Regions from separate parts of the Streptomyces sp. NPDC049585 genome, predicted to be linked through region 3. Evidence: riboswitches for the same ligand, from Rfam matches in the RefSeq annotation. Region 3 holds a riboswitch; each other region holds the start of a gene.
What was found. Region 3 has a riboswitch for cobalamin ahead of AB0K17_RS00930 (ribonucleoside-diphosphate reductase subunit alpha). Riboswitches for the same ligand answer to the same signal wherever they lie in the genome.
Positions count from the first base shown of each region.

Region 1: another riboswitch for cobalamin. It lies ahead of AB0K17_RS22555 (HoxN/HupN/NixA family nickel/cobalt transporter); the one in region 3 lies ahead of AB0K17_RS00930 (ribonucleoside-diphosphate reductase subunit alpha).
Region 2: another riboswitch for cobalamin. It lies ahead of AB0K17_RS08950 (CoA-acylating methylmalonate-semialdehyde dehydrogenase); the one in region 3 lies ahead of AB0K17_RS00930 (ribonucleoside-diphosphate reductase subunit alpha).

Region 1 is NZ_JBFAPE010000023.1:97,601-103,239, reverse strand. It holds gene AB0K17_RS22565 (YIP1 family protein) at 1-490, opposite strand, end outside; gene AB0K17_RS22560 (APC family permease) at 578-2,110, opposite strand; cobalamin riboswitch at 2,259-2,482, shown strand; gene AB0K17_RS22555 (HoxN/HupN/NixA family nickel/cobalt transporter) at 2,512-3,744, shown strand; gene AB0K17_RS22550 (hypothetical protein) at 3,698-3,916, opposite strand; gene uvrA (excinuclease ABC subunit UvrA) at 4,101-5,639, shown strand, end outside.
Region 2 is NZ_JBFAPE010000005.1:307,040-312,678, forward strand. It holds gene AB0K17_RS08940 (hypothetical protein) at 169-702, shown strand; gene AB0K17_RS08945 (hypothetical protein) at 720-1,400, opposite strand; cobalamin riboswitch at 1,859-2,040, shown strand; gene AB0K17_RS08950 (CoA-acylating methylmalonate-semialdehyde dehydrogenase) at 2,260-3,759, shown strand; gene AB0K17_RS08955 (acyl-CoA dehydrogenase family protein) at 3,765-4,943, shown strand; gene AB0K17_RS08960 (enoyl-CoA hydratase/isomerase family protein) at 4,940-5,639, shown strand, end outside.
Region 3 is NZ_JBFAPE010000001.1:195,610-201,248, reverse strand. It holds gene AB0K17_RS00935 (ribonucleotide-diphosphate reductase subunit beta) at 1-359, opposite strand, end outside; gene AB0K17_RS00930 (ribonucleoside-diphosphate reductase subunit alpha) at 359-2,764, opposite strand; cobalamin riboswitch at 2,929-3,067, opposite strand; gene mctP (monocarboxylate uptake permease MctP) at 3,238-4,869, opposite strand; gene AB0K17_RS00920 (DUF3311 domain-containing protein) at 4,866-5,168, opposite strand; gene AB0K17_RS00915 (carbonic anhydrase) at 5,495-5,639, shown strand, end outside.

The DNA of each region.
Region 1 (5,639 bases), on a different contig from region 3:
GGATCAGCAGGACGGCGAGCGCGCTGCCGAAGGCCGCCGTCACCGAGGCCGCGGCCCGCACCGGGACGGACCCGGCCGGCAGCCAGGTGTCGAGCGCGAGCCGGGGCAGGTCGCTCGCCCAGAACAGGACGACGAACAGACTCGTCGTGGGCCCGAACCGCCCGTTGCCGCCCAGACGGCGGGCGATCGCGTGGGTGGCCGCGCCCAGCAGGAAGCTGGCCAGCATCATCACCACCGACCCGATGCCCAGCGCCTCCAGCGCCAGCACCGGGCTCACGCCCCACTGCCCCCAGAAGGAGTCCACGGCCAGCGTGCCCATCGCCCCGCACAGCAGCGACAGGAAGGCGGCCGCTCCCCACACGCTCCGGTCCCGGCACTCGTCGAGGACCTCGACGGGCCGGTACCAGAGCCCGAATATCAGGCGGTGCCACAGCAGCCTGCGCGGCGTGGCGGCGGGGGCGGACGGATGCGGGGCTGTGGTCACGGGCATGGGTGCCGTTTTATCACCGTTCGGCAGGCCCCTACGAAAGTGCGGGCGCCCGCAGGGCTCCGGCCGCGACGCCGAGCCGACGCCTCGTCAGGCGGGCGCGGTGGTCACGGATCCCTCCTCGCCCTCGGCCTCGCCGCCGGTGCCGGCGGCCTGCCGCGGGAGGTACTCCTCATGGATCTCGCGCGGCCCGAAGGGCCACTGTCGCTCGTACGCCGCCCACAGCACGAAGGCCACGCAGCCCGCCCCGACCCAGGCCAGCGACCACTCGATCGGATGCCGCCCCGGCGAACTGCGGTCCGCGAAGCCGTAGATGACGAGCCAGCCCGCCAGCGCCACCAGGCTCGGCAGCGGGTAGAGCCACATGCGGTACGGGCGCGGCAGGTCCGGCTGGCGGCGCCGCAGCACGGTGGCGGCGATCACCTGGGAGAGCGCCTGGAGGATCACCATCACGGCCATCAGCAGCTGGATGATCGTGGCGAGGTCGGTGTGACGGCCGATCAGGAACCCGACGGCGCTGACGACCCCCATCGTCGCCAGGGAAAGCCCCGGGAAGCGGTGGCGGGGGTGCAGGGCGCCGAAGCGGCGGAAGAAGACCTTCTCCCGCGCCGCGTCGTAGGGAATGCGCGAGCCGCCCAGGAGTCCGGTGAAGACCGACGCGAAGGCCGTGACGAGGATCAGCACGGTGACGACGTCGGCCGCCGCCTTGCCCCAGGTCTTCTCCATGACGGCCGAGGCGACCGAGGAGGAGGCGGTGGAGGAGGGGTCGAGCATCTCCCGCCAGTCGATGACGCCCAGGGTGCCGATCTGCAGCAGGAGGTAGATGACCATGATGCCCAGGATCGAGTGCACGATGGCTCTGGGCATGGTGCGCCCGGGGTCCTTGATCTCGGCGCCCATGTAGGCGACGGTGCTGTAGCCGCCGTAGTCGTAGATGCCGATGGTCAGGCCCGCGGCGAAGCCCAGCCAGAACTGATGGCTCGTCACATCGAAGGCGCCGGCCGGGTAGGTGAAGGCCCGCTCCGGGCTGAAGTGGGTGAAGGCGGCGACGATGACCAGGGACACCGAGACGATCATTACGCCCCACAGGACGGCGGTGATGCGCGCGATGGACTCCACCCGCCGCCACAGCAGCGCGACGACCAGCGCCACCATGGCCAGGCCCGTCACGTCGCCCTGCGTCTGCGTCATGCCGGGCCACAGATAGCCCAGGTACTGCACGAACCCGATCACGCCGGTGGCCATGGCGAGCGGGATGAAGAGCATCGCCGTCCACACGAACAGGAACGGCATCAGTTTGCCGGTGCGGTACTGGAACGCCTGCCGCAGATAGACGTAACTGCCGCCAGCGCCGGGCATCGCCGCGCCGAGCTCGGCCCACACCAGCCCGTCCGCCAGCGCCAGCACCGCCCCCGCGACGAAGCCGATGACGGCGTGCGGGCCGCCGAACGAGGCGACCATCAAGGGAATGGTGACGAAGGGGCCTATCCCACACATCTGGCTCATGTTGATGGCCGTGGCCTGGAACAGCCCGATGCGGCGCACGAACACCGTCCGCTGCCCGGGCACCGCCGGGGCGCCGCCGCCCGGGTCCTGCCCCGTCCCCGCTGCCGAATCTGCCATGGCGGTCAGCCCCTTCCGGTCGTTGCCTGCACTCGTAGCACCGGGCCCGGGGTGGCGTCCATCACCCGCGCGGTAGCGGAGCGATGGCCTCCGGCAGATGTCCGGCAGATGAGGTACGGCCGGGGCGACCATGAGGCCCGTCGGGAGGTTAGGGTGTCCTGGCCGTGGTGTTCGGGAAGACCGGTGCCGGCCCTTCGGGGCCCATTCCGGAGCGGCCCTCGCCACTGTGATCGGGGAGTGACCGTCCCCACTCCGTACGCCGGACCGTCCGGCGCGCGGAAGCCACTGGGCCGCATCCGGCGACCTGGGAAGGCGGGGCGGTCGCGCGTGCACCCGTCAGCCAGGAGACCGGCCACGGCATCTCGAAGTGATCCACGAGGTGCTGGAGCGTTCAACCCGAGATGTCCACCAACACATCCCTTCCCGTCGACATATCCACCGGCCCGCCGGCCTTCCGCTGGCGCCGCGAGGACACCGTGCGCACCGCCGGCCTGCTGGCCGTCATCGCCGCCCTGCACGTCGTCGCGTTCGGCGTGCTCTACCTGCTGGTCGTGCCGCAGCACTACACCGTCGACTCCAAGGTCTACGGCGTCGGTCTCGGCATCACCGCCTACACCCTCGGCATGCGGCACGCCTTCGACGCCGACCACATCGCCGCCATCGACAACACCACCCGCAAGCTCATGGCCGACGGCAGGCGCCCGGTCTCGGTCGGCTTCTGGTTCGCCCTCGGCCACTCCAGCGTCGTCGTCGTGATGGCCCTGCTGGTGGCCGGCGGCACGCACCTGGCCGGCACGCTGATGGACGAGGACTCGCCCACCCACCAGGTGCTCGGCATCGTCGGCACATCCGTCTCCGGCGGCTTCCTCTACCTCATCGCCATCCTCAACCTCATCGCCCTCGCCGGCATCCTGCGCGTCTTCCGCGCCATGCGCGAGGGCCGCTACGACGAGGGAGAGCTGGAGAAGCAGCTGGACTCGCGCGGCTTCATGAACCGGCTGCTGGGCCGCTTCACCCGCTCGGTCAGCCGACCGGGCCAGATGTACCCCCTCGGCTTCCTCTTCGGCCTCGGCTTCGACACCGCCACCGAGGTCACGCTGATGGTGATGGCGGGCAGCGGCGCCGCGGCCGGACTGCCGTGGTACGCGATCCTGTGCCTGCCACTGCTGTTCGCGGCCGGCATGAGCCTCTTCGACACGCTCGACGGCACGTTCATGAACTTCGCCTACCAGTGGGCGTTCTCCAACCCGGTGCGCAAGGTCTACTACAACCTCACCATCACCGGCCTGTCCATCGCCGTCGCCTTCCTCATCGGCACCATCGAGCTGGTCGGCGTCCTGCACGAGAAGCTCGGCCTGGACGATCCCGTCAGCGGCTGGATCGCCGGGCTGAACCTCGACAACGTCGGCTTCGTCATCGTCGGGCTGTTCGTCGTGGTGTGGGCCGCGGCACTGGTCTACTGGCGCCTGGCGCGGGTCGAGCAGCGCTGGACCGCCCGCACGGCGACGGCCGTCGTCACCGGCGGGTCCGGAGCTACGGACGGGCCCGGAGCTGCGGACGGGTCCGGAGCTGCGGACGGGTCCGGGGTCACGGACGGGGACAGTCCCGCCGCGCGCACGCCTTCCGGGCGCTGACGACCGGCGGGCCGCTGCCCGCCGGTTCCTCGCCGACCACCACCAGCGCCGGTCCGCCGCACGTCCGGCAGATACGGGACGAGGGGTCCCGTTCCCGCTCGATCGCTGCGGCGATCCGGCGCAGGGGGTCGGCGCCGAGGGCCGCTCGCACCTCGGCATCGGTGTCGGACATGGGCCATCCCGTCGAAAGGTCGTCGTCGACGTTCGCTGTGACATTCGCTGTGACGTTCGCTGTGGCATTCGCCGTGACAGCGGTTGCCTGGGGCATCTTGGCGCAGGATGCCCGGCCGCGTCAGTGTGTCGCCGGCGGTTCACCCTCCCGGGGAGGCCGGGGAGCGGCGCCTAGACTCGCTCGCGTGCACGACCGCCATGACCCCCACGACCCGTACGTCCGCGTCCGCGGCGCCGCCGAACACAACCTCAAGCACGTCGACGTCGACATCCCCCGCGACGCCCTCGTCGTCTTCACCGGCGTCTCCGGCTCCGGGAAGTCCTCCCTCGCCTTCGGCACGCTCTACGCCGAGGCGCAGCGCCGCTACTTCGAGTCCGTCGCCCCCTACGCGCGCCGGCTCATCCACCAGGTCGGCGCCCCCAGGGTCGGGGAGATCACCGGACTGCCGCCCGCCGTCGCCCTGGAACAGCGCCGCTCCGCCCCCACCTCGCGCTCCTCCGTGGGCACGGTCACCACCTTGTCCAACTCGCTGCGCATGCTCTTCTCCCGCGCCGGCACCTACCCCGAGGGCGCGCCCCGCCTGGACTCCGACGCCTTCTCGCCCAACACCGCGGCCGGCGCCTGCCCCGAGTGCCAGGGCCTGGGCCGCGTCCACCGGGTCACCGAGGAATCACTGGTGCCCGACCCCGCGCTCACCATCCGCGAGGGCGCCATCGCCGCCTGGCCGGGCGCCTGGCAGGGCAAGAACCTGCGCGACATCCTCGACACCCTCGGGTACGACGTCGACCGGCCCTGGCGCGAGCTGCCGCAGGCCGACCGCGACTGGATCCTGTTCACCGACGAGCAGCCGGTGGTCACCGTCCACCCCGTGCGCGAGGCCGACCGCATCCAACGCCCCTACAAGGGCACCTACATGAGCGCCCGCCGCTATGTGCTGCACACCTTCGCCGACTCCAAGAGCGCCGCGCTGCGCGCGCGGGCCGAGCGCCATCTGGTCAGTGCCGACTGCCCGGTGTGCGCAGGGCGCCGGCTGCGGCCCGAGGCGCTGGCCGTCACCTTCGCCGGCCACGACATCGCCACTCTCGCCGCCCTGCCGCTGACCGCCCTGGCCGAGGTGCTGCGCCCGGCGTGCACCGGCGAATCGGCCGCGGCGGCGCTCGCCGGGGACCTCCTCGCCCGCATCGGGATCCTCACCGACCTGGGCCTGGGCTACCTGGCCACCGACCGTCCCACCCCCACGCTGTCCGCGGGCGAGCTGCAGCGGCTGCGGCTGGCCACCCAGCTGCGCTCGGGCCTGTTCGGCGTGGTCTACGTCCTCGACGAGCCGTCCGCCGGCCTGCACCCGGCGGACGGCGAGGCGCTGCTGACGATGCTGGAGCGGCTCAAGGCCGCGGGCAACTCGCTGTTCGTGGTCGAGCACCGCATGGACGTCGTGCGCCGCGCCGACTGGATCGTCGACGTCGGCCCGCAAGCCGGCGAGCACGGCGGGCAGGTGCTCCACAGCGGCCCCGTCGAAGCCCTCGCGAACGTCGAGGCGTCGGCCACGCGCCGCTACCTCTTCCCCGACGGGCAGCAACCGCCCGCACGCAGCACCCGTACCCCCTCGGGCCTGCTGCGGTTGCGCGGCGTGAACCGGCACAACCTGCGCGACGTGGACGCCGGCTTCCCGCTCGGCGTCTTCACGGCCGTCACCGGCGTCTCGGGCTCGGGGAAGTCCACGCTG
Region 2 (5,639 bases), on a different contig from region 3:
CGAACCAGCTGCACCGCCACCCTAGAGGCAGAAGCCCCTTGGCGCACAGGGTTGTTCGTATGCCGGTCACGGACGACGGCGGATCGGCCGGCCGCTCCTTGTCGGGAGCATGCCCAGCTGAGGGGTAGGCTCCGGCGGGCACGAGGAAAATGCTGCTGGGGAGACGACATGAAGCGCCGGGCACTGTGGACGGCTGCCGTGGGAATACTGGCCCTGGCCGGCTGCGCCGACTCGGGCCAGTCCCTGGAATTCGGCGAGAAGGCGACCGTCGCCGGCGACAGGAGCGGTTCCGTCGGCGTGACCGTCGTACGCGTGGAAAAGGGCAGCCACGCCGACCTCTCCCTGCTCCAGGACGCATCGAAGTACTCGGGCAAAACCCCTTACTACGTCCGCTTCAAGCTCACGAAGACGGCCGAGGGAAACGACAACGACGAGACCTCGCACTTCGAGGTGTGGAGCGACGGCAAGCGCCTGACGGAGCTGATCGTCCTCCCCTCCATGGAAGCCACGGGCGACCCGACCGAACCCCTGACCACCGGCCACTTCGACAAATGCGTCGGGGCCGACCACACCACGTTCAAGGAAGCCCCCACGGGAGCGAGCGTCGGCGGCTGCGCCGTCTTCGTCGCACCCGACGACGCGAAGGCACCGTCCACCGTCACATGGACACGGCGCAGCGAGACGCTCGCCACCTGGAAGTAGCCGCCCGCTACCGGGTATCACACGAGCAGGTCGGGTTCGTCGCCGTCCGAGGGCCAGTGCGCGAATTCGGCGACCTTGTTGACGTCGACGGTCTGCGCGGTGGGCGGGGTGGCGCTCGGGACCGGTCGGTCCCAGTCGGTGAAGGTCATCTCGTAGGAGTCGCGCCCTTCATGAACGATACGGACGGGGTAGGGCTTGCCCTCTGCGGCCACGTAGACCGCGTTGCGCGCCCGCCGGTCGGTGATGGGCACGACCTCCATGTCTTTGATCCTGATCGGCTCCCCTTTGACGGTCAGTACATCGAAGGGCGCGTACCCTCGACCGACGTCCTGCAGCCGGTGGAAGTCACAGCTGGCCGCGATGGGCTTGAGCCAGGGGCTGGTGGTCGTGCCGTGGAGGTACAGATCTGTGAACTTCTCCATGCCGTCGGCCCCGACATGCGTGCGTAACCAGCTCTGGTCCGGGCGCACCCAGATGTCGTTGCCCTGCTTGATGACGTCGGCTGCGCCGCTGCCCGAGCTGACCTTGCCGGCACAGTTGCCCTTGACGTCCACGGCCAGGTCCACGGTCATGCCCTCCTGCTCCGCCGCCGAGGCGGTGGTCATGGTGATGTGCATGGAGGATGCCGCGGCCAGCTCGTGCAAGGCCTTGTCGGCTATCTCCTTGGCGGTCAGGGTGCCGAGCCGCCGCTCCGGCATGCCGGTCGCCGTGGCACGGGGCCTCCTTCTTGCCGCCGTCGCCACAAGCCGAGAGCCCCATGGCGGCCACGGCCACACAGGCGACCGTCAGAGCAGCGCCGTACTTCCTCGACATCCAGACCTCATCCTTGATGCTTCGCAACGGGTGAACGCGGAGGAAACCGCCCGCGCAGGGGACGCTCCCGATGTGATCACACAACGGGGGAAAACAGTATGGGATTTGTCTGTACCGGCTGCCGGATTCCCGAAGGCGAGGGCCCATGGATCTCCGTTCCACGACTGCTCGTTCCGATAGTGCGACACACGAGGTGTGGCGGGTTCCCGCTGCCGATGCCCGGGCGGGGTACCGGGCCCTGTGGTGGAGCGTCGGGCCGGCCGGGGAGCTCGCGGTCCTGCTGGTCCATCTCCCGAGGGGCGGCTGCCCGACCACCCGTGGGCTGGACTTAGTAGGACGTCCAACTATATGTTCGGGGCAAGGCCCGCGGTGCAGGGAAGCCGGTGCGAATCCGGGACGGTCCCGCCACTGTGACCGGGGAGTGTGCCGTCGAGTAGCACGCCACTGACGCGAGGCGCGTCGGGAAGGCGGGCGGCATGCGGTGATCCGGGAGTCAGGATACCGGCCGCGGGATGTTCCGTGTTGTCCACGAGGATGGAGCAGACACGCATGGCACCGGTCCGTACCCACGACCCGGGATCCCCGGCGGAGCACGCGGGCACGCCCGCACGTTCGTAACGCTCCCCTCGATCCCCTGGCCTTCGCGTCCCACGGCCCGCCGCAGCGGCGCGTGCACCTCGCCCGGTGCCGTCCGCCGGCCCGCCGTGCCGTCCTCGGATCCCCATCGACGGGAGCAGGCTGTTCATGGTCCGCGAACTGACCCATTTCATCGGCGGCAAGCACGTCCACGGAACGTCGGGGCTCTTCACCGACGTGTACGACCCCAACACCGGTGCCGTCCAGGCCAAGGTGCCCCTGGCCGGGCGGGAGGAGACCGCGTTGGCGATCGCCGACGCGGCGGCTGCGCAGCCGCAGTGGGCGCAGTGGAACCCCCAGCGTCGCGCCCGCGTCCTGCTGCGGTTCCTCCAGCTGGTGGACGGTGAACGCGACGTGCTCGCGCGGCTGCTCTCCGCCGAGCACGGCAAGACGGTCGCCGACGCGCACGGCGACCTGCAGCGCGGCCTGGAGGTCGTGGAGTTCGCCGCCGGCATCCCGCACCTGCTCAAGGGCGAGTTCACCGACAATGCCGGCACCGGCATCGACGTCCACTCGCTGCGCGCCCCGCTCGGCGTCATGGCGGGCATCAGCCCGTTCAACTTCCCCGCGATGATCCCGCTGTGGCAGGCCGCGCCCGCCATCGCCTGCGGCAACGCCTTCGTCCTCAAGCCGTCCGAGCGCGACCCGTCCGTGCCACTGCGGCTCGCGGAGCTGTTCGTCGAGGCGGGGCTGCCGCCGGGCGTGTTCAACGTGGTCAACGGCGGCAAGGAGGCGGTCGGCACGCTGCTGGAGGACGCCCGCGTACAGGCCGTCGGCTTCGTCGGCTCCACCTCCGTCGCCGCGCACGTCTACGCCACCGCAGCGGCGCACGGCAAGCGTGCCCAGTGCTTCGGCGGCGCCAAGAACCATCTGATCGTGATGCCGGACGCCGACCTCGACCAGGCCGTCGACGCGCTGATCGGCGCCGGCTACGGTTCCGCGGGCGAACGCTGCATGGCGATCTCCGTGGCCGTCCCCGTCGGCGAGGAGACCGCCGACGCGCTGGTCGCCCGGCTCAAGGAACGCATCGGTTCGCTGCGCATCGGCCGCAGCGACGACCCGGACGCCGACTTCGGCCCCCTGGTCGGCCGCGACGCCCTCGACCGTGTGCGCCGGTACGTCGACATCGGCGCCACGGAGGGCGCCGAACTCGTCGTGGACGGGCGCGGCTTCGTCCTGCCCGGGCACGAGAACGGCTTCTTCGCCGGACCCTCGCTCTTCGACCGCGTCACCCCCGCCATGCGGATCTACCGTGAGGAGATCTTCGGCCCGGTGCTGTGCGTGGTCCGCGCCGCCGACTACGAGGAGGCGCTGCGGCTGCCCAGCGAGCACCCGTACGGCAACGGCGTGGCGATCTTCACCCGGGACGGGGACACCGCCCGCGACTTCACCCGCCGGGTCACCGCCGGCATGGTCGGCGTCAACGTGCCGATCCCGGTGCCCGTGGCATACCACACCTTCGGCGGCTGGAAGCGGTCCGGCTTCGGCGACCTGAACCAGCACGGACCGGACGCCGTCCGCTTCTGCACCCGCACCAAGACCGTCACCTCGCGCTGGCCCTCCGGGGTCAAGGAGGGCGCGAGCTTCACCCTGCCGACGATGGGCTGACGCCGATGACGACCGCCACCCGGACGAACACCGCCCTGTCCGGCACTTTCCTGACGGACGACCAGCTCGCCATCGCCGAGACGACGCTCGACTTCGCCGAGGAACACCTCGCCCCGCACGCCGTCGCCTGGGACCGGGACAAGCACTTCCCCGTCGACGTCCTGCGCAAGGGCGCGGACCTCGGCCTCGGCGGCGCCTACGTGCGCGAGGAGTCCGGCGGCTCGGGCCTGACGCGCTCCGACGGCGTCCTGGTCTTCGAGACACTGGCCACCGGCTGCCCCTCACTGGCCGGCTACCTCTCCATCCACAACATGGTCGCCTGGATGATCGACCGCTACGGCGACGACGCCCAGCGCAGGCGCTGGCTGCCGGCGCTGTGCGCCATGGAGGCGCTGGGCAGCTACTGCCTGACCGAGCCGGGCGCCGGCTCCGACGCCGCCGCGCTGCGCACCCGCGCCGAGCGCGACGGCGACCACTACGTCCTGACCGGTGTCAAGCAGTTCGTCTCCGGCGCGGGCGCCTCCAAGGTCTACGTCGTCATGGCCCGCACCGGCGAGGACGGCCCGCGCGGCATCTCGGCCTTCGTCGTCGAACGCGGCGACGCGGGGGTCTCGTTCGGCCCGAACGAGAAGAAGATGGGCTGGAACGCCCAGCCCACCCGCCAGGTGGTCCTCGACGGCGTCCGCGTGAGCGCCGACCGCCGCCTCGGCGCGGAGGGCGACGGCTTCCGCATCGCGATGAACGGGCTCAACGGCGGCCGGCTCGGCATCGCCGCCTGCTCCCTCGGCGGCGCCCGCAGCGCCCTGCACCGGGCGCTGGCCCACCTCGCCGACCGCGAAGCCTTCGGCGCGCCGCTGCTGGACGCGCAGGCGCTGCAGTTCCAGCTGGCCGACATGGCCACCGAACTGGCGGCGGCCCGCGCCCTGGTCCGGCAGGCGGCGGAAGCCCTGGACCGCGGCCTGCCGCAGGCCGCGCAGCTGTGCGCGATGGCCAAGCGCTTCGCCACCGACACCGGCTACGAGGTCGCCGACCGCGCCCTGCAACTGCACGGCGGTTACGGCTACCTCAGCGAGTACGGCATCGAGAAGATCGTCCGCGATCTTCGGGTGCACCGCATCCTGGAAGGAACGAACGAGATCATGCGTCTGATCGTGGCCCGGGACCTGACGGGCGGCCGGCGATGACGGCCCCCGGCGACACCGACGTCCTGCTGCGCACCGAGGGCCTCGCGGCGTACCTGACCCTCAACCGGCCCCGCGCCCTCAACGCCCTCACCCACGCCATGGTGACCCGCATCGACCAGGCCCTCGCGGAATGGGAGAAGGACCCCGCCGTCGAGACGGTGGTCCTCACGGGGGCGGGCGAGCGCGGGCTGTGCGCGGGCGGTGACATCCGTGCCATCCACGAGGACGCCCGCACCGGCGGCGGCCGCGCCTCGGCAGAGTTCTGGCGGGACGAGTACCGGCTCAACGCCCTGATCGCCCGCTACCCCAAGCCGTACGTGGCCGTCATGGACGGCATCGTCATGGGTGGCGGCGTCGGCGTCTCCGCCCACGGCAGCGTACGGATCGTCACCGAACGCTCCCGCGTCGCCATGCCCGAGACCGGCATCGGCTTCGCGCCCGACGTCGGCGGCACCCACCTCCTCGGGCTCGCCCCCGGCGGCCTCGGCACCCACCTCGCCCTGACCGGTACGGCGGTGGGGGCGGCCGACGCCCTGCTGTGCGGGCTCGCCGACCACTACGTACCGTCCGACCGGCTGCCGCACCTGGTGGCCGACCTCGCGCTCGCCCCCGTGCACGAGGTGCTCCCCCGGTACGTGTGCCAGGCGCCGCCCGGTGTGCTGCAGGCGCAGCGGGAGTGGATCGACCGGTGCTACG
Region 3 (5,639 bases):
GTGTCGAGCAGCGTCAGATAGAACTGGACGTGCACGGCCTCCTCGAACAGCTGCCGCGACAGGTACAGGCGCGCCTCGGGCGAGTTGATGTGCTTGTACAGCGTCAGCACGAGGTTGTTCGCCACGATCGAGTCGCCGGTCGCGAAGAAGGCGACCAGGCGGCCGATCATGTGCTGCTCACCCGGGGACAGCTTGGCGAGGTCGGCGACGTCCGAGTGGAGGTCGACCTCCTCGACGGTCCAGGTGTTCTTGATCGCGTCGCGGTAGCGGTCGTAGAAGTCCGGGTACCGCATGGGGCGCAGGGTCAGCTCGAAGCCCGGGTCGAGCAGGTTCTTGGGGCGGTCGGATGCCGTGGTCATTACTGGCAGGCCTCGCAGGACTCGGGGTTTTCGAGGGAGCAGGCGATGGCGTCCGCGTCGGGCGCGGCCTGCTGCACGGGGATGGTCGTGGCGGCACCGGCGCTCGCGCCGGAGGCGGCGCGGGCGATGCGGGTGGCCGGGCGGGAGCGCAGGTAGTACGTCGTCTTGATGCCCTGCTTCCAGGCGTACGCGTACATCGAGCTGAGCTTGCCGATGGTCGGCGAGGCCATGAACAGGTTCAGCGACTGGCTCTGGTCCAGGTACGGCGTACGGGCCGCGGCCATGTCGATCAGGGCGCGCTGCGGGATCTCCCAGGCCGTGCGGTACAGGTCGCGGACTTCCTGCGGGATCCACTTCATGTCCTGGATGGAGCCGTTGGCCTCGGTCATGGCCTCGCGGGTGGCGCGGTCCCACACGCCCAGCTCCTTGAGGTCGTTCACCAGGTAGGTGTTGACCTGCAGGAACTCACCCGAGAGCGTCTCGCGCTTGAACAGGTTCGACACCTGCGGCTCGATGCACTCGTACACGCCCGCGATGGAGGCGATGGTGGCCGTCGGCGCGATGGCCAGCAGCAGCGAGTTGCGCATGCCGACCGCGGCGATGCGGGCGCGCAGCGCCTCCCAGCGGTCCTGCCACGCGGCGACGGCGTTGGGGTAGTGGTCCGGGTGCAGCACGCCGCGGGCGGTGCGGGTGGCCTCCCAGGCCGGGTGCGGGCCGTGCCGCTCGGCGAGGTCGGCGGACGCCTCGTACGCGGCGAGCATGATCCGCTCGGAGATCTTGGTGGACAGCTCCTTCGCCTCGGCCGAGTCGAAGGGCAGGCGCAGGCGGAAGAAGACGTCCTGCAGACCCATCAGGCCCAGGCCCACCGGGCGCCAGCGGCTGTTGGAGCGGCCGGCCTGCTCGGTCGGGTAGAAGTTGATGTCCACGACACGGTCGAGGAAGGTGACGGCCGTGCGGACGGTCGCGTCGAGCTTCTCCCAGTCCATGTCGCCGTCGGCGCCCAGGTGCTGCGCCAGGTTGACCGAACCGAGGTTGCAGACCGCCGTCTCGCCGTCGTTCGTGACCTCGAGGATCTCGGTGCACAGGTTCGAGGAGTGGACGACCGCGCCCTTCTCGGCCGTCTGGTTGGCCGTGCGGTTGGCGGCGTCCTTGAACGTCATCCAGCCGTTGCCGGTCTGCGCCAGGGTGCGCATCATCCGGGCGTACAGCACGCGCGCGGGGATGGTGCGGACGGCCTTGCCCTCGGCCTCGTAGCGGCGGTAGGCGGCGTCGAACTCGTCGCCGTACAGGTCGACCAGGTCGGGCGTGTCGGCCGGGGAGAACAGCGACCAGTCGGCGTCGGCCTCGACGCGGCGCATGAACTCGTCCGGGATCCAGTGCGCGATGTTCAGGTTGTGGGTGCGGCGGGCCTCCTCACCGGTGTTGTCGCGCAGCTCCAGGAACTCCTCGATGTCCGCGTGCCAGGTCTCCAGGTACACGCAGGCGGCGCCCTTGCGGCGGCCGCCCTGGTTCACCGCGGCGACGGAGGCGTCCAGGGTGCGCAGGAACGGCACGATGCCGTTGGAGTGGCCGTTGGTGCCGCGGATGAGCGAGCCGCGGGAGCGGATGCGCGAGTACGACAGGCCGATGCCGCCGGCGTGCTTGGAGAGCCGGGCGACCTGGTGGTAGCGGTCGTAGATCGAGTCCAGCTCGTCCAGCGGGGAGTCCAGCAGGTAGCAGGACGACATCTGCGGGTGGCGGGTGCCGGAGTTGAAGAGCGTGGGGGAGGAGGGGAGGTACGACAGCGTGCTGGTGAGCCGGTACAGCGCCGCCACGTCCTCCAGGGCCCGCTCGCTGTGGTCCTCGGCCAGGCCGCAGGCCACGCGCAGCAGGAAGTGCTGCGGCGTCTCGATCACGTCGCGGTGGATCGGGTGGCGCAGCAGGTAACGGCTGTGCAGGGTGCGCAGGCCGAAGTAGCCGAAGCGGTCGTCGGCGCCGTCGGCCAGGGCCGCGTCCACGAGCGCGTCCAGGCGCGCGGCGTGGGTGGCGACGAACGCGGCCGTGTCGTCGGCGATGAGGCCCTCGCGGTGGCCCACGGCGACCGAGGCGGAGAAGGAGGTGGCGCCCTGGCCGGCCGCCTCCTCGGCGATGGCGTGGGTGAGCAGGCGGGCGGCGAGCTTGGAGTACTCCGGCTCCTCGGCGATCAGGCCGGCGGCCGCCTCGGTGGCGAGGGAGCGCAGCTCCGCCTCGTCCGCCGCGGCGCTGCGGCCGCGCAGCGCGGCGGCGGCGACCTTGCCCGGGTCGGTGGCGGGCAGATCGGCGGTGAGGTCCGTCAGGGCACGCAGCAGCGCGGTCCCGGGGCCGTCGGCCGCTTCCGCGTTCGCTGAGACGGGACCTGCAACCGGATCTGCGGGCGCGATGGTCACGAGTGGCTCTCCTCGCTCGGCTGTGGTGGCCGGGCGGGTGCGCGCGACGGTCGCGTACGGGCACGTCCGACTCGGAGCTCGGGAGCGTGCCGCGCAGCGTCCGCCGGCCCAACCCGCGAGGCCCGGACGTGTTCAACGCCCATAGCCGAGCCCGGGACGGGCTCGGTGGTGGGCGCGCTGCCGGCAGGTCCTCGGACTGGTGGTGCGGTGTTTGTGCGCACTCGTTCACCGTTGCGGGACAGTTCCGGATTTGCACCGGATTCCCCTGCGGCGACAGCGAGGACGAGCATACATCTAGTGCCGGGCCTCGCACGCGCCCCCACATGTTGTGTCGGCGCGTCATGAGGTGGTTGCGGAATGTGGTAGAGGCGGCGTCCTTGCAGGCAAGAGCCGGACGGGCTGCGCCGCAGCCCGTCCGGCTCTTGGTGGTCTCTTGACGGAGTCTTCCGGTGGAGTTTCCCGGCGGGCGGGGCTCAGCCCGCCGCAGGCGCCTCCACCGTGGCCGGCGGCAGCTTCTCCTGGACGCCGGGATCCCCCGCATCGGCCGTGTAGTCCGACGGCCGCGTGAGGTCGACCCCGTCCGGCGCCCCCACCGCCCGCAGGACGACCGTGGCGACCACCGCCACCAGCACGTTGACCACGAACGCCGTCAGGCCGATGTACCCCTTCTCCCCGATGAGCGGAATGAGGTTGGTATTGCCGAAATGGTCCTGGGTGGCGCTGGGCGTCGCATATGCCCGCCACGTCCCGTACGCCATGCCTGCGGCCCACCCCGCCAGCAGGCCCCAGCGGTGGAACCAGCGCGTGAAGAGCCCGCCCACCAGCGCGGGCACGGTCTGCAGGATCCAGATGCCACCGAGCAGCTGGAAGTTGATGGCGACCGTTTTGTCCATGGTCAGCACGAAGGCGAGGGCGCCGACCTTGACCAGCAGGGATGCGATCTTGGACACCTTCGCCTCGTGCTCGGGCGTGGCGTCCGGCTTCAGGAAGTCCTTGTAGATGTTGCGGGTGAACAGGTTCGCCGCCGCGATCGACATGATCGCCGCCGGCACCAGCGCCCCGATGCCGATGGCGGCGAACGCCACGCCCGTGAACCAGTCGGGGAACATGTCCTCGAACAGCTGGGGGATCGCCAGCTGCCCGTTGCTCACCTTCACCCCGGCGGCGATCGCCATGAAGCCGAGCATGGCCAGCAGGCCGAGCATGAGGGAATACAGCGGCAGGATGGTGGTGTTGCGGCGGATGACGTTGCGGTTCTTGCTGGAGAGCACCGCGGTCACCGAGTGCGGGTAGAGGAAGAGGGCCATGGCGGAGCCGAGGGCGAGGGTCGCGTACGCCCACTGCGCATTGGATCCGGTGACGAGCGCACCGCGCGGTTTGCCGGTGGCCGGATTCTCGGTCGCGAACGCCTTGGCCGCCTTGGCGAAGATCTCGTCGAAGCCGCCGAGCCGCATCGGGATGTAGATGATCGCGACCGCGATGACGATGTAGATGAGGGCGTCCTTGACGAACGCGATCAGCGCCGGCGCACGCAGCCCGGAGGAGTAGGTGTAGGCGGCCAGGACACCGAAGGCGATCAGCAGCGGCAGGTCCTTGACGAACCAGTTGGCGTTCTCGCCGCCGCCCACGCCCAGTACGTCCAGTACTGCCTGGATTCCCACCAGTTGCAGTGCGATGTACGGCATGGTGGCCAGGATGCCGGTGACGGCCAGGGCGAGGGACAGGCCGCGGGAACCGAACCGGCCCCGGACGAAGTCCGAGGAGGTGACGTAGCCGTGCCGGTGCGAGACCGACCACAGGCGCGGCAGGAAGGTGAAGACGAGCGGATAACAGAGGATGGTGTACGGCACGGCGAAGAATCCGGCCGCTCCGCCCGCATAGACGGCGGCCGGGACGGCGACGAAGGTATAGGCCGTGTAGAGGTCGCCGCCCAGCAGGAACCAGGTGATCCAGGTACCGAAGGAACGGCCGCCCAGGCCCCACTCGTCGAGGCTGTCGGCGCTCTCCGCCTTTCGCCATCGCGCGGCCCAGAAGCCCATGACCGTCACGGCCAGGAAGAAGAAGACGAAGACGGCCAGTGCCACACCGTTGACCCCTTCCTTCACTTCGATTCACCTCCCTTGAGCAGGCGTTCGCGACGGCGAACGAGGACATAGGCGATCGCGGTCAGCAGTGTCGCGATGAGCACCCACAACATCTGGTACCAGTAGAAAAAGGGAATACCGATGAACGCCGGGGAGACGCGGGCGTAGGAGTCGACCCACAGCATGGCCACGAAGGGGATGGCCAGGCAGATCCCGGCGACGATCAGGGGCGCCGGGGAGGCGACCGCGCGCGTGCGCGGGCCGTCCGCGGCCGTATGGGCAACCGGTCGTCCGGCTTGTTGCTCGGGGGGTTCCGACATCAGTGGCTCCGTCCCTGGGTGCGATCACATGTGTAATGCGCTGGAAATCTAGGGGAGCTCCTGCCCGGCGTCACCCCTCTTCCGCATATCGGGACGACGACCGTCGGCGGAATGACGTCTTCCGTTGCATCCCGGGTTGCCTCGCCGCAATGGACTGGACCAAGTGATCGTCAACTGTCAACTCTTGTCCAGGATTTGACAAGAACTTTTATCTCCCCTCCTGGGGTAATGCACTGGTAAAGTGCTGGTCGCAGCAAGCTCTTGATCCGACCCGACCACACCGCGCCCCGGCGAAGAGCCGCAGTGGCGCAGGAGGCAGGCCCATCATGAAGTCACTGATCGACAAGGCCCGGTCCTTCGCGACCACCCACGTGGCCGACCCCCGGTACGCCGAGGCCTTCCGGGCCCTGGAAGCGGGGCAGTCCCCGGAGGTCCTCTTCATCACGTGCTCCGATTCGCGCGTGGTGCCCG